4 regions of the Streptomyces sp. NBC_01241 genome follow, and region 3 is predicted to be linked to each of the others. Evidence: riboswitches for the same ligand, from Rfam matches in the RefSeq annotation. Region 3 holds a riboswitch; each other region holds the start of a gene.

Region 1 (3,971 bases), 5.0 Mb from region 3:
CTTCATCCTCCTGTTCGCCGGATTCGAGACAACCGTCAATCTCGTCGGCAACGGCGTGTACGCCCTGCTGCGCAACCCCGCACAGCGCGAGCGGCTGCAACTCTCCCTCGACGCGGGCGAGAGCCGGCTGCTGGAGACCGGGATCGAGGAACTGCTGCGGTACGACGGTCCGGTGGAGCTGGCGACCTGGCGGTTCGCCACCGAGCCGCTGACGCTCGGCGGACAGGAGATCGCGGCAGGCGACCCCGTACTCGTCGTCCTCGCCGCCGCCGACCGCGACCCGGAACGCTTCGAGGACCCCGACACGCTCGACCTCGCGCGGAGTGACAATCAGCACCTCGGATACGGGCACGGCATCCACTACTGCCTGGGAGCACCGCTCGCCCGGCTGGAGGGACAGACCGCCCTCGCCACGCTCCTGAGACGCCTTCCCGACCTGCGACTTGCGGTGGAACCTGCCGATTTGAGGTGGCGTGGCGGGCTCATCATGCGTGGACTGCGCACACTGCCCGTGGAGTTCACACCGGGGTCCGCGCCGACACGAAGTGATGTCCCGTCAACTCCGTGACTTTCACGTGATCTGCGCTGCATCGACTTGTGACGCGCGTTCGAGTCCCGCTAGGTTCACCGTTCGACTCACCAGTCACTCGTCAGTCACACGGAAGGCATCCCCATGGGCTCCGCGAACGGCAGACACCGTCGCCCTCGTCAGGCACCCGCCATCGTCGTCGCCGCGGGCGTGACCGGATCGGCCATCGCCATCCCGCTGCTCGGTGCGGCCGGCGCGCACGCGGCCGACGCCACGACCTGGGACCGGGTGGCCGAGTGCGAGAGCGGCGGCATGTGGAGCGCCGACCTCGGCAACGGCTTCTACGGCGGCCTGCAGTTCTCGCAGGAGACCTGGAAGGCGTACGGCGGCGCTTCGTACGCCGAGCGCGCCGACCTCGCCAGCCGCGCGCAGCAGATAGCCGTGGCCGAGAAGGTCCTGGAGGACCGTGGCCCGCGGGCCTGGCCCAGCTGTGCGGTCATCTCCGGCCTCGCGGAGGACGGGACGCTGCCGGGCGTCGATCCGGGGATCGCGCCCGCCCCCGAGCCGGCACAGAGCACGGAGCCGGCTGACGGCACGTCGGCGACCCCGTCCGGCGGCGCCACTCCGTCGAACGGCAAGGGCGCCACGAACGGCAAGGGCGCCACGCACGGCAAGGGCGGCTCGAAGGGCTCGGGCGGTGCCGACGGGTCGACGGGCAAGGCCGAGTCCTCCACGCGGCCCTCGGCCACCGAGTCGGCCGCCCCGTCCTCCGACGCGCCCGGAGTGCCCGATGCGCGTGATTCATCCGATTCCCTCGGCCGTACGGGTGGCAAGCACCGTGGCGCACCGGCCTCCGAGGCGAGCCGGGGCGCGGACGGCGGGCTGGGCCGCGAGTCGGGCCGCCACGCCTCACGTGGCGACAGCGACGCACGCGACGCGGGCGCCTCGGCCGCCGACGGCACGTACACCGTCCGCCCCGGCGACAATCTCTGGGCGATTGCTGACGCACAGAAGGTTCCTGGTGGCTGGCCCGCGCTCTACGAGGCCAACAAGAGTGCCGTCGGCTCTGACCCGGACCTCATTCTCCCTGGCCAGAGTCTCGATCTCGGCGTGAAGGCCGAATGAGGGCGGTCTGAAAATCGACTAAAAGAGACCCAAAAATCGGGGCAGTTCAGAGGCCTATGTCCGCTTATGCGTAAGTGAGACATGGGTCTCTTTGCGTCAACTGGCGTGTCGCGCCCGGGGGCTCCGGCCGTATCGCCTCCCACCTGCGAAAACGATGGTTCCTCACATGCAAGTAAGGGCTGATTGTCCGATGTGTCCATCTTTGAAAGTGGGGGTTGCCTATGTTTACGGTCGGAACCGCTCGCACCGCGGGCCCCGTCGACCGTCACGCCGAATCCTGCCGTCGGTCGAAGGGAAGAGACGCGTAAAGCGCCGTAGGCAGGAGCGGGGGACCCAGGTAAGCGCCGGGCCCGATCGTCGAAAGACGCATCAGGACCGGCTTGGGGTGAAGTCGCGCGCTAGGACGTGCGGCCGGGCAACTCACTTGGCCCGAACCCGACAGCTCACCTCGTAGGCGTCGGTGAGGAGAAGTTCCATGCTGTTTTCCAGCAAGGGCAAGCACCGCCGCCCGTCCAAGGCCGTCCGTGTCGCCACGCTCGCCGGTGTCGCCGGTGCCGCCGTCGCCGTTCCGCTGATGGGTGCGACCGGCGCCTCCGCCGCCTCCGTCGCCACCTGGGACGCCGTTGCCCGGTGCGAGTCGGGTGGCAACTGGTCCATCAACACCGGTAACGGCTACTACGGCGGTCTGCAGTTCTCGCAGTCCAGCTGGGCCGCCGCCGGCGGTACGCAGTACGCCCCCCGTGCCGACCTGGCCACCAAGGCCCAGCAGATCGCCACCGCCGAGAAGCTCCTCGCCGTGCAGGGTCCGGGCGCCTGGGGCTGCGCCGGTGCCGGCAACCTGCGCAACGACGGGGTGAACCCGGGCGTCGACACCGGCTCCTCCTCGAACTCCGGCGCCACCAAGCAGCAGAGCGCCCCGGCCGCGCCGAAGCAGCAGTCGCAGCCGAAGAAGGCCGAGCGCACCGAGGCCCCCGCCGCCAACCGCTCGGACCGCTCCGCCGCCCCGCAGGCCGAGTCGAAGGAGACCGTCACCACCCCGACCGGCCAGAAGGTCAAGAAGGGTGACGGCGAGTACAAGGTTGTCTCCGGCGACTCCCTGAGCAAGATCGCCGCCGACCACAAGGTCAAGGGCGGCTGGCAGCGGCTGTTCGAGATGAACAAGGACATCGTCAAGGACGCGGACCTGATCTACCCGGGTCAGCAGCTGCACCTGACCAAGTAGTCCAGGGCCTCTCCTCCCCGAGCACCCCGGCCCGGCGCGCATCCCCCCGTATGCGCCGGGCCGGGGTTTCCTGTGTCGCGTGCCACCCCGCGTGCCACCCCGCGTGTCACCCCTACGCACCACCCCCGCGTGACGCTTCCGCTCTGTGTGATCGTTCAACTGTTGTAGTTACTGACCAGTAAAATTCTGACGGTTTGTCCGACGATGAGCGTCCTTGGGTCCTTTTTCGTCCCAGGGGTCGGGCGGTCGTCCGGCTGAGCGGGCCGGGCCGGTTAGGCTCTTGTCGCAAGGCCAAAGTGACCCTGCACAACCAGTGTCATATCCCAGAAGGAGATGCCTCGTGCCGTCCATCGACGTCGTCGTAGCCCGGGAAATCCTCGACTCCCGGGGGAACCCCACGGTCGAGGTCGAAGTTGGCCTCGACGACGGCAGCACGGGCCGTGCTGCCGTGCCGTCCGGCGCCTCCACCGGCGCGTTCGAGGCCATTGAGCTTCGCGACGGTGACCCCAACCGCTACCACGGCAAGGGCGTGGAGAAGGCCGTCCTCGCCGTGATCGAGCAGATCGGCCCGGAGCTCGTCGGTTACGACGCGACCGAGCAGCGGCTGATCGACCAGGCGATGTTCGACCTGGACGCCACCGAGAACAAGGGCTCGCTCGGCGCCAACGCCATCCTCGGCGTCTCGCTGGCCGTTGCCCACGCCGCCTCCGAGGCCTCGGACCTGCCGCTCTTCCGCTACCTCGGCGGCCCGAACGCGCACCTGCTGCCCGTTCCGATGATGAACATCCTCAACGGTGGGTCGCACGCCGACTCCAACGTGGACATCCAGGAGTTCATGATCGCTCCGATCGGCGCGGAGTCCTTCTCCGAGGCGCTGCGCTGGGGTGCCGAGGTCTACCACACGCTGAAGAAGGTCCTGAAGACCAAGGGACTTTCGACCGGTCTCGGCGACGAGGGCGGCTTCGCGCCGAACCTGGAGTCGAACCGCGCCGCCCTCGACCTCATCGTCGAGGCCATCAAGGAAGCCGGCTACGTCCCGGGCAAGGACATCGCGCTCGCGCTCGACGTCGCCGCGTCCGAGTTCTACAAGGACGG
Region 2 (3,971 bases), 7.1 Mb from region 3:
TATGCGGCCAATCTCGCTGCCCTCACCGCGCTCACCGGCCGCGGCTCGCTGATCGTTTCCGACGCGGGCAACCACGCCTCGATCGTGGACGGTTGCCGGCTCTCCCGGGCCGGGACCGCCGTCGTGCCGCACGCCGACCCCGACGCCGTACGCAAGGCCCTGCAGACGCACGACGGCCGTGCACTGGTGGTCACCGACTCGGTCTTCTCGGTCGACGGCGACGCCGCGCCGCTGCCCGAACTGGCCGACGCCTGCCGGGCGGAGGGCGCCGCGCTGCTCGTCGACGACGCGCACGGTCTGGGCGTACTGGGGGACGGCGGCCGGGGCGCGCTCGCCGCCGCCGGTCTCGCGGGCGGCGACGGAATCGTCACCACGCTCACCCTCTCCAAGTCCCTGGGCAGCCAGGGCGGAGCGGTCCTCGGTCCGGCCCGGGTCATCGAACACCTGGTCAACACGGCCCGGACTTTCATCTTCGACACGGGTCTCGCGCCGGCCGCCGCGGGCGCCGCGCTGGGCAGCCTGCGACTGCTCGGCCGCGAGCCGGAGCGCGCCGAACGGGTCCGAGACGTCGCCAGCGCGCTGTACGAGCGGCTGACCGCCGCCGGCCTGACCGCCGTGCGCCCCGATGCCGCCGTGGTCTCGGTACGGGCGCCCTCGGCAGACGCGGCGGTGCGCTGGGCGGCCGACTGCCGTACCGCCGGAATCGCGGTGGGATGCTTCCGGCCGCCGTCGGTGCCGGACGGCGTCTCCCGGCTGCGGCTGACCGGGCGCGCCGATCTGACCGAGGAACAGATTGCCGAGGCGGTGGCGATCGTGCGACGGACCGCTCCCGTCAGCTGACCGGACCCCGGTGCAGGCCGGAGACGAAAGAGGTCCAGGCCCCCGCCGCGGAGAACCGCAGTGGGGGCCTGGACACGTCCTTGGAGTCCCGCACGGCCAGCCGTCCGTCACCGAACGGCTACTCGTCACATGGTCGAGAACAGCCGGTGAGACCGGCATATTCGCCGACCGAGAACGGAAGCAACTGATGTTGAATATGGGGAAGTTGAGCCCGGGACCGTGCTGGATCGGCGGCCTTCCTCCCTATCCCCGCTCCTCCTCCTGCCGAGCGGACAGTGTGACGCCCGCATACGGTTTTGCGTGGCAGGGTTCACCGCATTGAGCGACAGATATATGCATATCTCGGTGGATCGCCGCCGGAGGGGGCAGCATCAAGGGCAATCTGGCGCGAAGCACAACCGGGACCGAGCGCGAGTCGGTCCGGGTGGGAAAGGGACGGCTCGCCATGGCAGACCATCAAGAAGCCAGCGTCACTCTGCCGAGCGAGCCGGTCTCGGTCGCGGCGGCCCGGAGATACGTGGACCGGGTGCTCACCGAATGGGGACTGGCCACCGACACGGAGTTCGCCGACGGCATCCGGCTCGTCGTCTCGGAGCTCGCGACCAACGCCGTCCAGCACACCTTCGGGCAGTCGCCCACTTTCACCGTGGACCTGAGACTGGAACGGGAGGAACAGCTGCAGCTGGGAGTGACGGACAGTCACCCGCGTCGGCCCCGGCGGCTGCCCACCACCGTTCAGCAGGACAACGGACGCGGCATGGTGATCATCCGCTCCCTGGCCAAGGAGTGCGGAGGCCGGCTGACCGTCACCCCCACCGCCGACGGAGGCAAGAGGGTCTGGATCGCGCTCCCATGGAGCACCCCCGTACAGAACTGAACGGCCACCCGATCCGCCCCGTTACCCGGACAGGCCGACGGCGGACGGGACGGATGGGGCGGCGGCTGCGCCGCCCGCGTGCCGCCCGCGCCGTCGAGGGCGGAGGCGGCGCGGCGCTCACCGCGTGGGGACTGGTCCTGGCGTCCGGCCCCCTGCTGCGCTGAAGTCCTCAGCCGCACCGGGCTTGTCAGCGGCGCTGAGACCGCGTCAGCGGACCCGGCCGTAATAGACGTGTTTCGTCCAGATCTTCTCCAGCCGGACCACCGCACCGCTCCTCGGCGAGTGCCAGATCTTGCCGTGACCGGCGTAGATCCCCACGTGGTAGACGCTGTGGCCGTAGTGGAAGAAGACCAGATCGCCGCGTTGCCTGTGCGAGGCCGGGATGTGGCGGGTCTTGTTGTACTGCTGCTGGGCCGTGCGGGGGAGCCTCTTGCCGGCCTTCTTGAACGAATAGGCCGTCAGTCCCGAGCAGTCGAAGAGGTTGGGGCCGGTGGCCCCCCACCTGTACGGCGATCCCTTCTTGGACGCGGCGACCTTGAGTGCCTTCATGGAGAGAGTCGCCGCCTGGGCCTCCGTCGCGGCGCCCGGGGCGAGCATGGTGCCGCCGACGGCGGCCAGAGTCAGAACCGAGGCCGTACCGGCCCGGGCGAGCAGAGACGGGACATGAACCTGCGCAGTCATGCGCAACCCTTCGTCAGCCGCCTGTGAAGGATGACCTGTCGGGTTCGGGCTGGCGAAGTTGCCCGGCCGCGCTCGGCGGCTTCACCCCGAGGGCCGACCGGTGATCCGGTCGACCCGTTGTGCTCGGGTCCTCCACTCCTGCCGATCCACTTCTGTCGACCAGACATCCGGACGGCGGCAGGACTCGGCGTCCGCCCGGACCGCCCCGTCGCTGTGGCGGGGGCTTGTCGTCCCACGGATCTTGACTCACCGACTGCCGGATTTTCGAGGATAAACGACGAATTGTGAGGCTCTTCGCGGCTGACCCGTTCGGGTGGAGCCGGCGGTTCCGGGAACGCTGACGTTCATTCGGACCGGTCCCGTACCAGGGGTGGAATCAAGGATTCCGCTCATTGCCCGCCGGGAGCGCGCAACTGGAGAAATATCTCGCGAGAGGGACTTTCTACGCCGAAAGAGCTAGGAATTTCGATGTGACCACCGGGCGTGTCGCGAACGGGAGTTGGGTGCCCCCGGCCGGGGCGGGTTGCGGGGGAGCCCGGCTGGTCCCGGCCGGCCTGGCGGAAAATCGGTTGATCAACTCGTCGGATCGGGAGGTACGGTGACGCGTCCGGCCCGCCGTTCCCCGTCCAGCACCCGTAGCGCCCGGGCCAGGGTGGCGGCGTGGATCCGTGCTTCGCCGCGTTCGTGCATCAACGTGAGGGCGTCCCGCAGCGCGGCCGCCCGTGAGGCCAGTGCCTGTGCGGCCCGCAGCGCGGAGTAGGTGTCGTCGCCGCGGGCCGGGTTGATCCGGCCCAGTTGGTCGAGGACTTCGAGATAGCGGTCGATGAACTCGCCCTCGGCGCGTGTCAGCGCGGGCGGTGGTGGCAACTCCGGTGGTCGCACCGGGCGTTCACCGCGCACCGTGCGGCGGGAGCGACGACTTCCGGTTCTCCATGACGTGGTCCACCAGGCCGTATGCCTTGGCGCCGGGGGCGTCGAGGATGAGATCGCGCTCGATGTCGGCGGCGATCTGCTCGGCGCCGCGGCCGGTATGGCGGGCCAACAGCGTGGTGAGCATCTCGTGGACCCGTTCCAACTCCTGCGCCTCGATCTCCAGATCGGACGGCTGGCCCTGCACCGGCTCGGTGAGTGCGGGCTGCTGTACGACGACCCGCGCCCCGGGCAGCGCGTGCCGCCTGCCGGGAGCACCCGCCGCGAGCAGTGCCGACGCGCAGGAACCTGCCTGGCCGAGGCAGTAGGTCTCCACCTCGCAGGTGAGGTACTCCATCGTGTCGTAGATCGCCGACATGGCCCCGAACGAGCCGCCGGGGGAGTTGATGTAGAGGGAGATGGGCCGGTCCGGGGCGGCGTGTTCCAGATACATGAACTGGGCGACCAGGTCATTGGCCGCGGTGTCGTCGACCGGGGTGCCGAGGAAGACGATCCGTTCGGCGAGCAGCTTGGAGTACGGGTCGAGGGTGCGGGTCCCGTTGGTCGTGCGCTCGGTGAACTCGGGCAGCACGTAGCGGGCGGCAGGACGGAACAGCATGAACGATGCCTCTCCTCCGGGATCTGTACGGGATTCGCGTGAGCG
Region 3 (3,971 bases):
ACTCACCGCCCGCACTCGGGATGAGGGTGCCCAGTTCCGAGTAACAGAAGGCGACCGCGATACAGAGCAGCGAACCGATGCCGATGGTCAGGGCGGTGTACGTGCCGAGGCTGGAGAACAGGTCCGGTACGACCACGAAGAGTGTCGAAGCGGGCGTCACGCAGGAGAGCGTGAGGAGTGTTCCGCCCACGACGCCGATGGAACGCTTGAGCTTCTGTGGGGTGGGGCCGGTCGCGGGGGCCAGCGCCTGGGGAGCGCTGAGCGTTTCGGTCATCGTGCGATTCCGATCAACAGGTGCGGTGACTGAGCACGGGAGCGGTATCGCCTCCAGACGAGGACGTAGTGAACGTTTTCTTCGCTCCCAGCGCGACATGCAATCCTGACGAGTTTCGCAGGTCAAGAGCTGTTCACCTACGGAATTCGTTGTTTCGGCGAGCCGATACAACGGTTTGTCGTTGAAAGTGCGTCACTCTGCTGGAGATCGACGGGTGCGGGAACCGCAGCGGAATCCGATGGAAAATTTTGCCCGTTTCAGGATCCGGAGAGGCGGGAGCGTCCCGGAGCACCGCGGAGGACGGACGGCAGAGAGCGGAGAACGGCCGACGGCGGACGGCGGAGGGCGCGCGTCGACCGGGCCGTGAGCGCCCGCGCTCCGACTGGGGGTGCGCATCCATGGACTTGGTGCCAGCCTGGATTCATGGCTTGGGCGTCATGGACGACTCGCGGTGTGTTCTCCGGGCATGGTGGCGTGCTGACGGACGAGGTCGGCGTCCTGTCCGGGGACCTGACGGTTCACACGACCTGGGCCGATGACATGGCTCAGGTGACAGTGCAGTACACGGGTGCGATCGACTGGTTCACCATGTCGGGCAGCCCCGTGCCGTGCTGCTCCGAGGACGACAGCCGTCGTCTCCACGACGCGGTGGTGAAGTCCGTTCGTGAAGGAGCGGCGGCCAAGGTTCCCAGGCCACCGCCCAGCAGGCCGGAGTAGGTACCCCTGCCCCCAGGAAGCGACCGAACGGCGGTCCCTGACCGGCGGGTACGGTCCTTCACGAGAGGCCTGCTCGGCCCTCCGTGAACCCGTGAACCCGTCGGCCCTGAACCGCCGCCAGGAGCTCTTGTGCGTCAGTAGGCGCCGAACACGTTGTCGATCGAGCCGTACCTGTCGGCCGCGTAATTGCACGCTGCGGTGATGTTGGCGACCGGGTCGTAGCTGTCCATCGACGTGCCGGGCACGTGGTAGGCGCGGAACGTCGGGTCGATGATCTGCAGGAGCCCCTTGGACGGCGTTCCCTTGGCGGCGTTCGAGTCCCAGTTGTTGATGGCCCGGGGGTTACCGGAGGACTCGCGCATGATGTTGCGGTGGATGCCGTCGTAGCTGCCGGGTATGCCGTGCTGGGCCATGACGGCCAGCGACTCCTTGATCCAGCCGTCCAGGTCATTGGTGTACTTGGCGGGGGCGGCGGCAGTGGTCGACACCGCGACGGTGTTCACGGCCGATACGCCGGTGGACGTGCCGGCCACAGCCTTGGCGCCGATGGTCAGTTTCATGCCCGGGTGAATCAGCGTGGGGTCGGCACCGATGGTCTCTCGATTGTCCGCGTACAGCTTCTGCCAGCCACCGCTTACGGAATGCCCCTTCGCGATCTTGGAAAGGGTGTCACCCGCGATCACGGAATAGATGGTGGGCGCGGCCTTCTGGGCGGAGATTTCCTTGGCGACGGCGGCCGGTGCCGTGGCCTTTGCGGTGGCAGCCTGGGCCGGCGCGGCCGAAGCGAATCCGGCGCAGACCAGCGGCAGCACGAGGGCGGCTCCGCCCGTGGTCGCGGCAATGAAACCGCGGGTCCGCGAAGTGGGCTTGCGACGACGATACTCACCCGTTGTGGGCATGGCGAATTCCTCTCCGTCGCCTACGAGGTGAGCTGTCGGGTTCAGGCTGGAGATGCCTGGCCGCATGCAATTGCGACTTCACCCCGAGCCATACCGGATACCGGTTCGGCGGCTTACCTGGGTCCCCCGCTCCTGCCGTACGTGAGTGGGTTGGTCGGATTCTCGGACGGCGGCAGGATTCGGCGTTCCGTCCGGATTGACGGTGACCGTAGGCGAGAAATGCCGAAGGGAACAAGCCCCTATTTTTTGATCACAATTCATTTGCAAGATCGAATCACGGAAGGGGAAGTAAGCCACCTCACATCGCCATGCCAAATTTCCTTGCACAGAAGGGAACCGGGTGACGCGCCACGACATCGCGAGGCCTGAAAGTGACTCACACCACGCAGCTTCAGAAACGGGCATACCGGGCAGCGTCGAGAGATCGCAACTCCCCCCAAATGCCCCTTTGTTGCCCAAGAGCCCATGTCTAACGAAAGCGCACATATAGGACATTTGACTGACTCTTCGCCTGTTCTCGCTCCGGTGCACCACCGTCGGGCCCGCCACACCCGGCAGGACCGGCCTCCGATCGCTCGCGCCACTCCCCCGCACGGCATCGAGGCGTTGCCTTCCGCCCGCCTGATCGCTAAGGTTTCGAGCTGTCCTGTTGTCTCCGATAGAGGTGGACGTTGCGCATCTGAGGTTCGCGATCATCGCGCCGTACGACTCCGGTCGTACGCCCGTCACGCAGTAGCAGTGTGTTGTCCTGCCCGTGACCCCGCGTGGATGCGACCTCGGTGCATGAGCCGTCCCTCGATCTTTCGGACCGCCGCACCTGTTCCTGTTCGGTCGCTGCGTGGTGCTCGCATACGAAGCCCCCTTCACCGCGCTCACGACTGCGAGGATCACCATGGCGACACCCACCACCCCCAGTGCCTCCCTCACCTGCTCCGCCCTGTCCTTCCAGTGGCCGGACGGCACGACCGTCTTCGACGGGCTCTCGCTCAGCATCGGCCGGGGCCGCACAGGCCTCGTCGGCAACAACGGCGCGGGCAAGTCCACACTGCTGCGCCTGCTGGCCAGCCTGCTGCGCCCCTCCCAGGGCTCGGTGACCGTCGGCGGCAGCCTCGCCCACCTTCCTCAGAACATCACCCTCGACACGACGCTGCGGGTGGACGAGGCCCTGGGCATCGCCGAGCGGCGCGACGCGCTGCGCGCCATCGAGGCCGGAGATGTGGACGAGAAGCACTTCGAGACGATCGGCGACGACTGGGACGTGGAGGAACAGGCCCTCGCGACACTGGGGTCGCTCGGGCTCGGATACCTGGAGCTGGACCGCACCGTGGGCCAGATGTCCGGCGGGGAGACCGTCCTGCTGCGGCTGGCCGCCCTGCTGCTGGAACGCCCCGACGTCCTCCTGATGGACGAACCGACCAACAACCTCGATGTGTTCGCGCGCCGCAGGCTCTACGACGCCGTCGACAACTGGCGCTCCGGAGTACTGGTCGTGGTCAGCCACGACCTCGAACTGCTCGAACGCGTGGACCGCATCGCCGAACTGCACGCCGGATCCGTGAGCTGGTACGGCGGTGGCTGGTCGGCCTACCAGGAGGCCCTGGCCACCGAACAGGAGGCCGCCGGACGGATGTTGAGGGCCGCGGAGGCCGACGTGCGCCGGCAGAAACGCGAACTGGAGGAGACCCAGGTGAAGCTGGCCCGCCGTCAGCGCCAAGGCAGGAAGGCGGAGGCCGACGGGGGCCTCCCGAAGATCCTCGCCGGCCGCCGGAAGCGGTCCGCGCAGGAGTCCGGGGGCAGGCTTCGCGGCGTGCACGAGGAGCGGCTCAGCGAGGCGCGCGAACGCCGCGAGGAAGCCGCGGACGCGGTACGCAACGATGCCGAGATCCGCGTGAGCCTTCCCCACACCGCCGTTCCCACCGGCCGCACCGTGCTGAGCCTGCACGAACTGCAGCCCCGGTTCGGCAGGCTGCGCCGGGGCAGCCTCCATGTGCACGGGCCCGAACGCATCGCCCTCGTCGGGCGCAACGGCGCCGGCAAGACCACGCTGCTGCGCACCCTCACGGGCGAGCTCGCTCCGCTGT
Region 4 (3,971 bases), 1.9 Mb from region 3:
TTCCATCTTCGTCCGTGCCGCCACGGCCTCCGGCGTCCCCGTGACGATCGCCAAGGCGGATGGCAACCCGGTGAACGCCGCCTCGATGCTCGCGGTGCTCGGTCTCGGCGCGCACGGCGGCGAGGAGATCGTGCTCGCATCCGAGGCCGACGATTCGGAAGCCGCCCTGGACCGTCTGGCGAAGCTGGTCGCCGAGGGGCTCGATGAGCTGCCGGAGACCGTCTGACCCGTTTTCTACGAAAGAGCCGCGACCCCTTGACCGGGTCCGCGGCTCTTTCGCTTTCTCGGGCGAAACTTCGTGAAAAATGAAGAGCGAAGATAATTCGGACAGCCCGAAGGAAGCCGCACGGAATGACAACTCTTTGTATACGGCGTAATTATTAATGCCGGATGCCCGTGGTGTTTACGGGATGTTGCGAAGCCCTCACCCGGCCGGTGCGTGAGGCCGGGAGCCGGCGGTCCGGCCGGTGCGTGGGACCGTGGGCCGGCGGTCCGGCCGGTCGACGCGGCGCAGCCGGTGCGCGGCCGCGGCCCGTTCGGCGTGCTGGGCGGTCAGCGCCCTGGCCCGTTCCGCGTCACCGCGCGCCACCGCGTCCACGACGGCTCCGTGCTCGGCCCAGGAATCCGCCGGGCAGGCCGGCTGCTCGACCGCGTACATCCAGGCGATCTTGTGCCGGAGCTGGGTGAGCAGCGCGATCAGGCCGGGACTGCCGGAGGCCTGCACCAACGTCTCGTGGAACCAGCCGCCCAGCGGGCGCAGATCCTCCCCCTCGCCCCGCCTGGCCCGCTCCTGGCCGAGCCGGACCAGACCGCGCAGCACCTTCAGATGCGCCTCGGTGCGGCGCTGCGCGGCGCGCGCGGCGGCCAGCGGCTCCAGCAGCATCCGGACCTCCAGCAGGTCGGCGGCCTCCTGTCGGGTCGGCTCGGCCACGCACGCGCCCGCGTGCCGCCGGGTGACCACGAAGCCCTCGGACTCCAGGGTGCGCAGCGCTTCCCGTACCGGGACGCGGGAGACCCCGTATCGACGCGCCAACGACTCCTCTGTGAGCCGGCTGCCGCGTTCGAAGACACCGGAGACGATGTCGTCACGGATTGCCGTGCATACCGCATGCGCGGGAATGCGCATGTCCGAACCTCCGCCTTAATCCCCGCGAAACGCGGCCGGCCGACGCCTGTTCTGCGACCCTATTGCAGTGCGGTCGAATTTCCGATGCCGGGTGGAAATTCATGAATATCTTTTGGCCACGGAGCGACTCGGCGGGCATGTACTGCAGGCGGGCACCACGGGCAGACACAGAGGCCAGGCACGGCGAAGGCCGGGCACAGGGAAGGCCGGGCACAGCGAAGGCCCCGGTGTGTGCCGGGGCCTTCGAAGAGGTGCTGCAGGTGGGACGGGCGGCTTCGGTCAGACGTTGACGCCGTGGGCGCGCAGGTAGGCGACGGGGTTCATGTCGGAGCCGTACGACGGCGTCGTCCGGGCCTCGAAGTGGAGGTGCGGGCCCGTGGAGTTGCCGGTCGAGCCGGAGAGCCCGATCCGCTCGCCCGCGCCGACGCTCTGGCCGACGGAGACGCCGATCGAGGAGAGGTGGCCGTACTGCGTGTACGTGCCGTCCGTCATCCGGAGCACGATGTTGTTGCCGTACGCGCCGCCCCAGCCGGCCTCGACGACCGTACCGGCACCGACGGCGACGACAGAACTGCCGGACGCGGCGTGGAAGTCGATGCCCGAGTGGCTGCCGGACGACCAGAGCGAGCCACTGGACTTGTAGCCGGTGGTGACGTACGAACCTGCGACCGGGAGCCGGAAGGCGCCCAGGCGGGTGCGCTCGGCGGACCGGGCGGCACGCGCCTTCTCCGCCCGCGCCTCGGCCGCGCGCTTCGCTTCGGCCTCGGCCTCCGCCTTCTCCTTCGCCGCGGCATCGGCCTGGTGCTGCTGTGCGGCGGCCTGGGCCTCTATCTGGTCGGCGAGGGCGCTGTCGATGCCGATGACCTGGTTCAGGCCGGTCTCGCCGACGGAGGTGACCCCGGTGTCCGCTGCGAGGGCCGGAGAGGCCGCGCCGCCGATGACGCCGGTGGTGGCCAGGGCCGCGACGCCGGCGATCTTCGCGCTCCTGCGCGTCAGTCGACTCGGGGCACGATGCTTCCCGGTGGCACGGGTGAACGCCATGAAGTGGCTGGTCCTTTCCTTCCTTCTCGCCTACCGGGTTAGCTGACGGGTTCGGAGCAGGAAGGTCTCCTACGGACTACTCGGCCTCGGTGAGGCTCAGGCATCCGATTCACCCCAGGGACTTCGTGGGTCCCCGGCTCCCCAGGCTCGCGCCTGACGGGGACTCGGCGATGACTGTCCGGTACGTCGCGGATGCGGCATACGAGTGACGGACAGCCCGGCCGACGCTAAGCGGGGTCACTTTCATTCACCAAACGGACAGGCTGTTTTGTAGCGCATCCCACAGGGCAGACAGGCAACCTCTCCACCAGAACGGACAAAAAGGAATACCCCGGCGAGATCTCACTCACAGGGGTATTCCTCTTGTCCCGGTATGCAGACATGCGACGGGTTGGTGGACCGGGCGACCGGTGGGCCGTCACAGGTGACCCGTCACAAGCGAACTGTCGCGGCCTGACGGGCCGGCCATCCCGTCAGGCCGCCTCCCGCGCCCGCGACAGGTACGCCCGTCAGCCGGTGACCACCGACACCTCTCCGATGTCCAGCGCCCGGACCGGTTCCTCGATCTGCGCCGCGTCACCGACGAGGACCGTGACCAGCCGGTCGCCCGGGAAGGCGTTGACCACCGCCGCGGTCGCCTCGACCGTGCCGGTCTCCGCGAGCCGGGCGTACAGGTGTGCCTGGTAGTCGTCCGGGAGGTGCTGCTCGACCTGGTCTGCGAGGGTGCCGGCGACGGAGGCCGCCATCTCGAACTTCAGCGGTGCGACACCGACGAGGTTCTGCACGGCCGTCTCGCGCTCCTCGTCGGTCAGCCCCTCAGCGGCCAGGGCCCGCAGGACCGTCCACAGGTCCTTCAGGGCCGGTCCGGTGGACTCCGTGTCGACGGATCCGCTGATGGCGAGCATCGCGGCACCCGTCGCCCCCGAGGCGGAATCCGGGGCCGACGAGCGCAGCACCTGGGCGAAGGCCCGCACGCCGTACGTGTAGCCCTTCTCCTCGCGCAGCACCCGGTCCAGCCGGGACGTGAGCGTGCCGCCCAGGCAGTACGTGCCGAGCACCTGAGCCGGCCATACGCTGTCGTGCCGGTCGGGGCCGATCCGGCCGATCAGCAGCTGCGTCTGCACCGCGCCCGGACGGTCGACGATCACCACCCGACCGCTGTCGTCCGCGGTGATCGGCGGGGCGGGGCGGGGCTCGGCGGTGTCGCCCGCCCAGTCGCCGAGGGTGTCGGCGAGCAGGGCGTCCAGGTCGATGCCGGTGAGGTCACCGACGACCACGGCGGTTGCCGTGGACGGCCTGACGTGGGCGTCGAAGAAGGCACGCACGGCCGACGAGTCGATCCGCTCCACCGTCTCCTCGGTGCCCTGGCGTGGGCGCGACATGCGCGCCGTGGCCGGGAAGAGCTCCTTGGAGAGCTGCTTGGCGGCGCGGCGGGCCGGGTTGGCCTGCTCGTGCGGGATCTCGTCGAGCCGGTTGCGTACCAGCCGCTCGACCTCGCTGTCGGCGAAGGCGGGCGCCCGCAGCGCCTCGGCGACCAGCGCGAGCGCCTTGGCCAGTCGGGAGGCCGGGACCTCCAGGGAGACCCGGATGCCGGGGTGGTCGGCGTGCGCGTCGAGGGTGGCGCCGCAGCGCTCCAGCTCGGCGGCGAACTCCTCGGCCGTGTGCTTGTCGGTGCCCTCGGAGAGCGCCCGCGCCATGATCGTGGCCACGCCGTCGAGGCCCTCGGGCTCGGCGTCCAACGGGGCGTCCAGGACGATCTCGACCGCCACGACCTGCTGGCCGGGACGTTGGCAGCGCAGCACCG

The links. A riboswitch is a leader RNA that binds a small molecule or an ion and turns the genes downstream of it on or off. The one in region 3 is predicted to bind cyclic di-AMP.
Region 1: it holds a riboswitch for cyclic di-AMP, as region 3 does, so the genes downstream of both, OG306_RS14665 (transglycosylase family protein) here and OG306_RS37860 (transglycosylase SLT domain-containing protein) in region 3, are expected to answer to the same signal.
Region 2: it holds a riboswitch for cyclic di-AMP, as region 3 does, so the genes downstream of both, OG306_RS05135 (C40 family peptidase) here and OG306_RS37860 (transglycosylase SLT domain-containing protein) in region 3, are expected to answer to the same signal.
Region 4: it holds a riboswitch for cyclic di-AMP, as region 3 does, so the genes downstream of both, OG306_RS29075 (M23 family metallopeptidase) here and OG306_RS37860 (transglycosylase SLT domain-containing protein) in region 3, are expected to answer to the same signal.

What each region holds. Positions count from the first base shown of each region.
Region 1 covers NZ_CP108494.1:3,360,430-3,364,400, reverse strand. The annotation lists gene OG306_RS14675 (cytochrome P450 family protein) at 1-568, shown strand, start outside; gene OG306_RS14670 (transglycosylase family protein) at 674-1,654, shown strand; cyclic di-AMP (ydaO/yuaA leader) riboswitch at 1,955-2,126, shown strand; gene OG306_RS14665 (transglycosylase family protein) at 2,130-2,876, shown strand; gene eno (phosphopyruvate hydratase) at 3,217-3,971, shown strand, end outside.
Region 2 covers NZ_CP108494.1:1,240,692-1,244,662, reverse strand. The annotation lists gene OG306_RS05155 (8-amino-7-oxononanoate synthase) at 1-840, shown strand, start outside; gene OG306_RS05150 (DUF397 domain-containing protein) at 833-934, opposite strand; gene OG306_RS05145 (ATP-binding protein) at 1,286-1,717, shown strand; partial or broken gene OG306_RS05140 (LysE family translocator) at 1,768-1,881, shown strand; gene OG306_RS05135 (C40 family peptidase) at 1,925-2,398, opposite strand; cyclic di-AMP (ydaO/yuaA leader) riboswitch at 2,402-2,566, opposite strand; gene OG306_RS05130 (hypothetical protein) at 2,972-3,280, opposite strand; gene OG306_RS05125 (ATP-dependent Clp protease proteolytic subunit) at 3,288-3,923, opposite strand.
Region 3 covers NZ_CP108494.1:8,358,145-8,362,115, reverse strand. The annotation lists gene OG306_RS37870 (APC family permease) at 1-274, opposite strand, end outside; gene OG306_RS37865 (hypothetical protein) at 698-991, shown strand; gene OG306_RS37860 (transglycosylase SLT domain-containing protein) at 1,126-1,890, opposite strand; cyclic di-AMP (ydaO/yuaA leader) riboswitch at 1,893-2,057, opposite strand; gene OG306_RS37855 (ATP-binding cassette domain-containing protein) at 2,783-3,971, shown strand, end outside.
Region 4 covers NZ_CP108494.1:6,464,640-6,468,610, reverse strand. The annotation lists gene OG306_RS29085 (HPr family phosphocarrier protein) at 1-226, shown strand, start outside; gene OG306_RS29080 (GntR family transcriptional regulator) at 425-1,126, opposite strand; gene OG306_RS29075 (M23 family metallopeptidase) at 1,406-2,167, opposite strand; cyclic di-AMP (ydaO/yuaA leader) riboswitch at 2,180-2,347, opposite strand; gene OG306_RS29070 (M16 family metallopeptidase) at 2,677-3,971, opposite strand, start outside.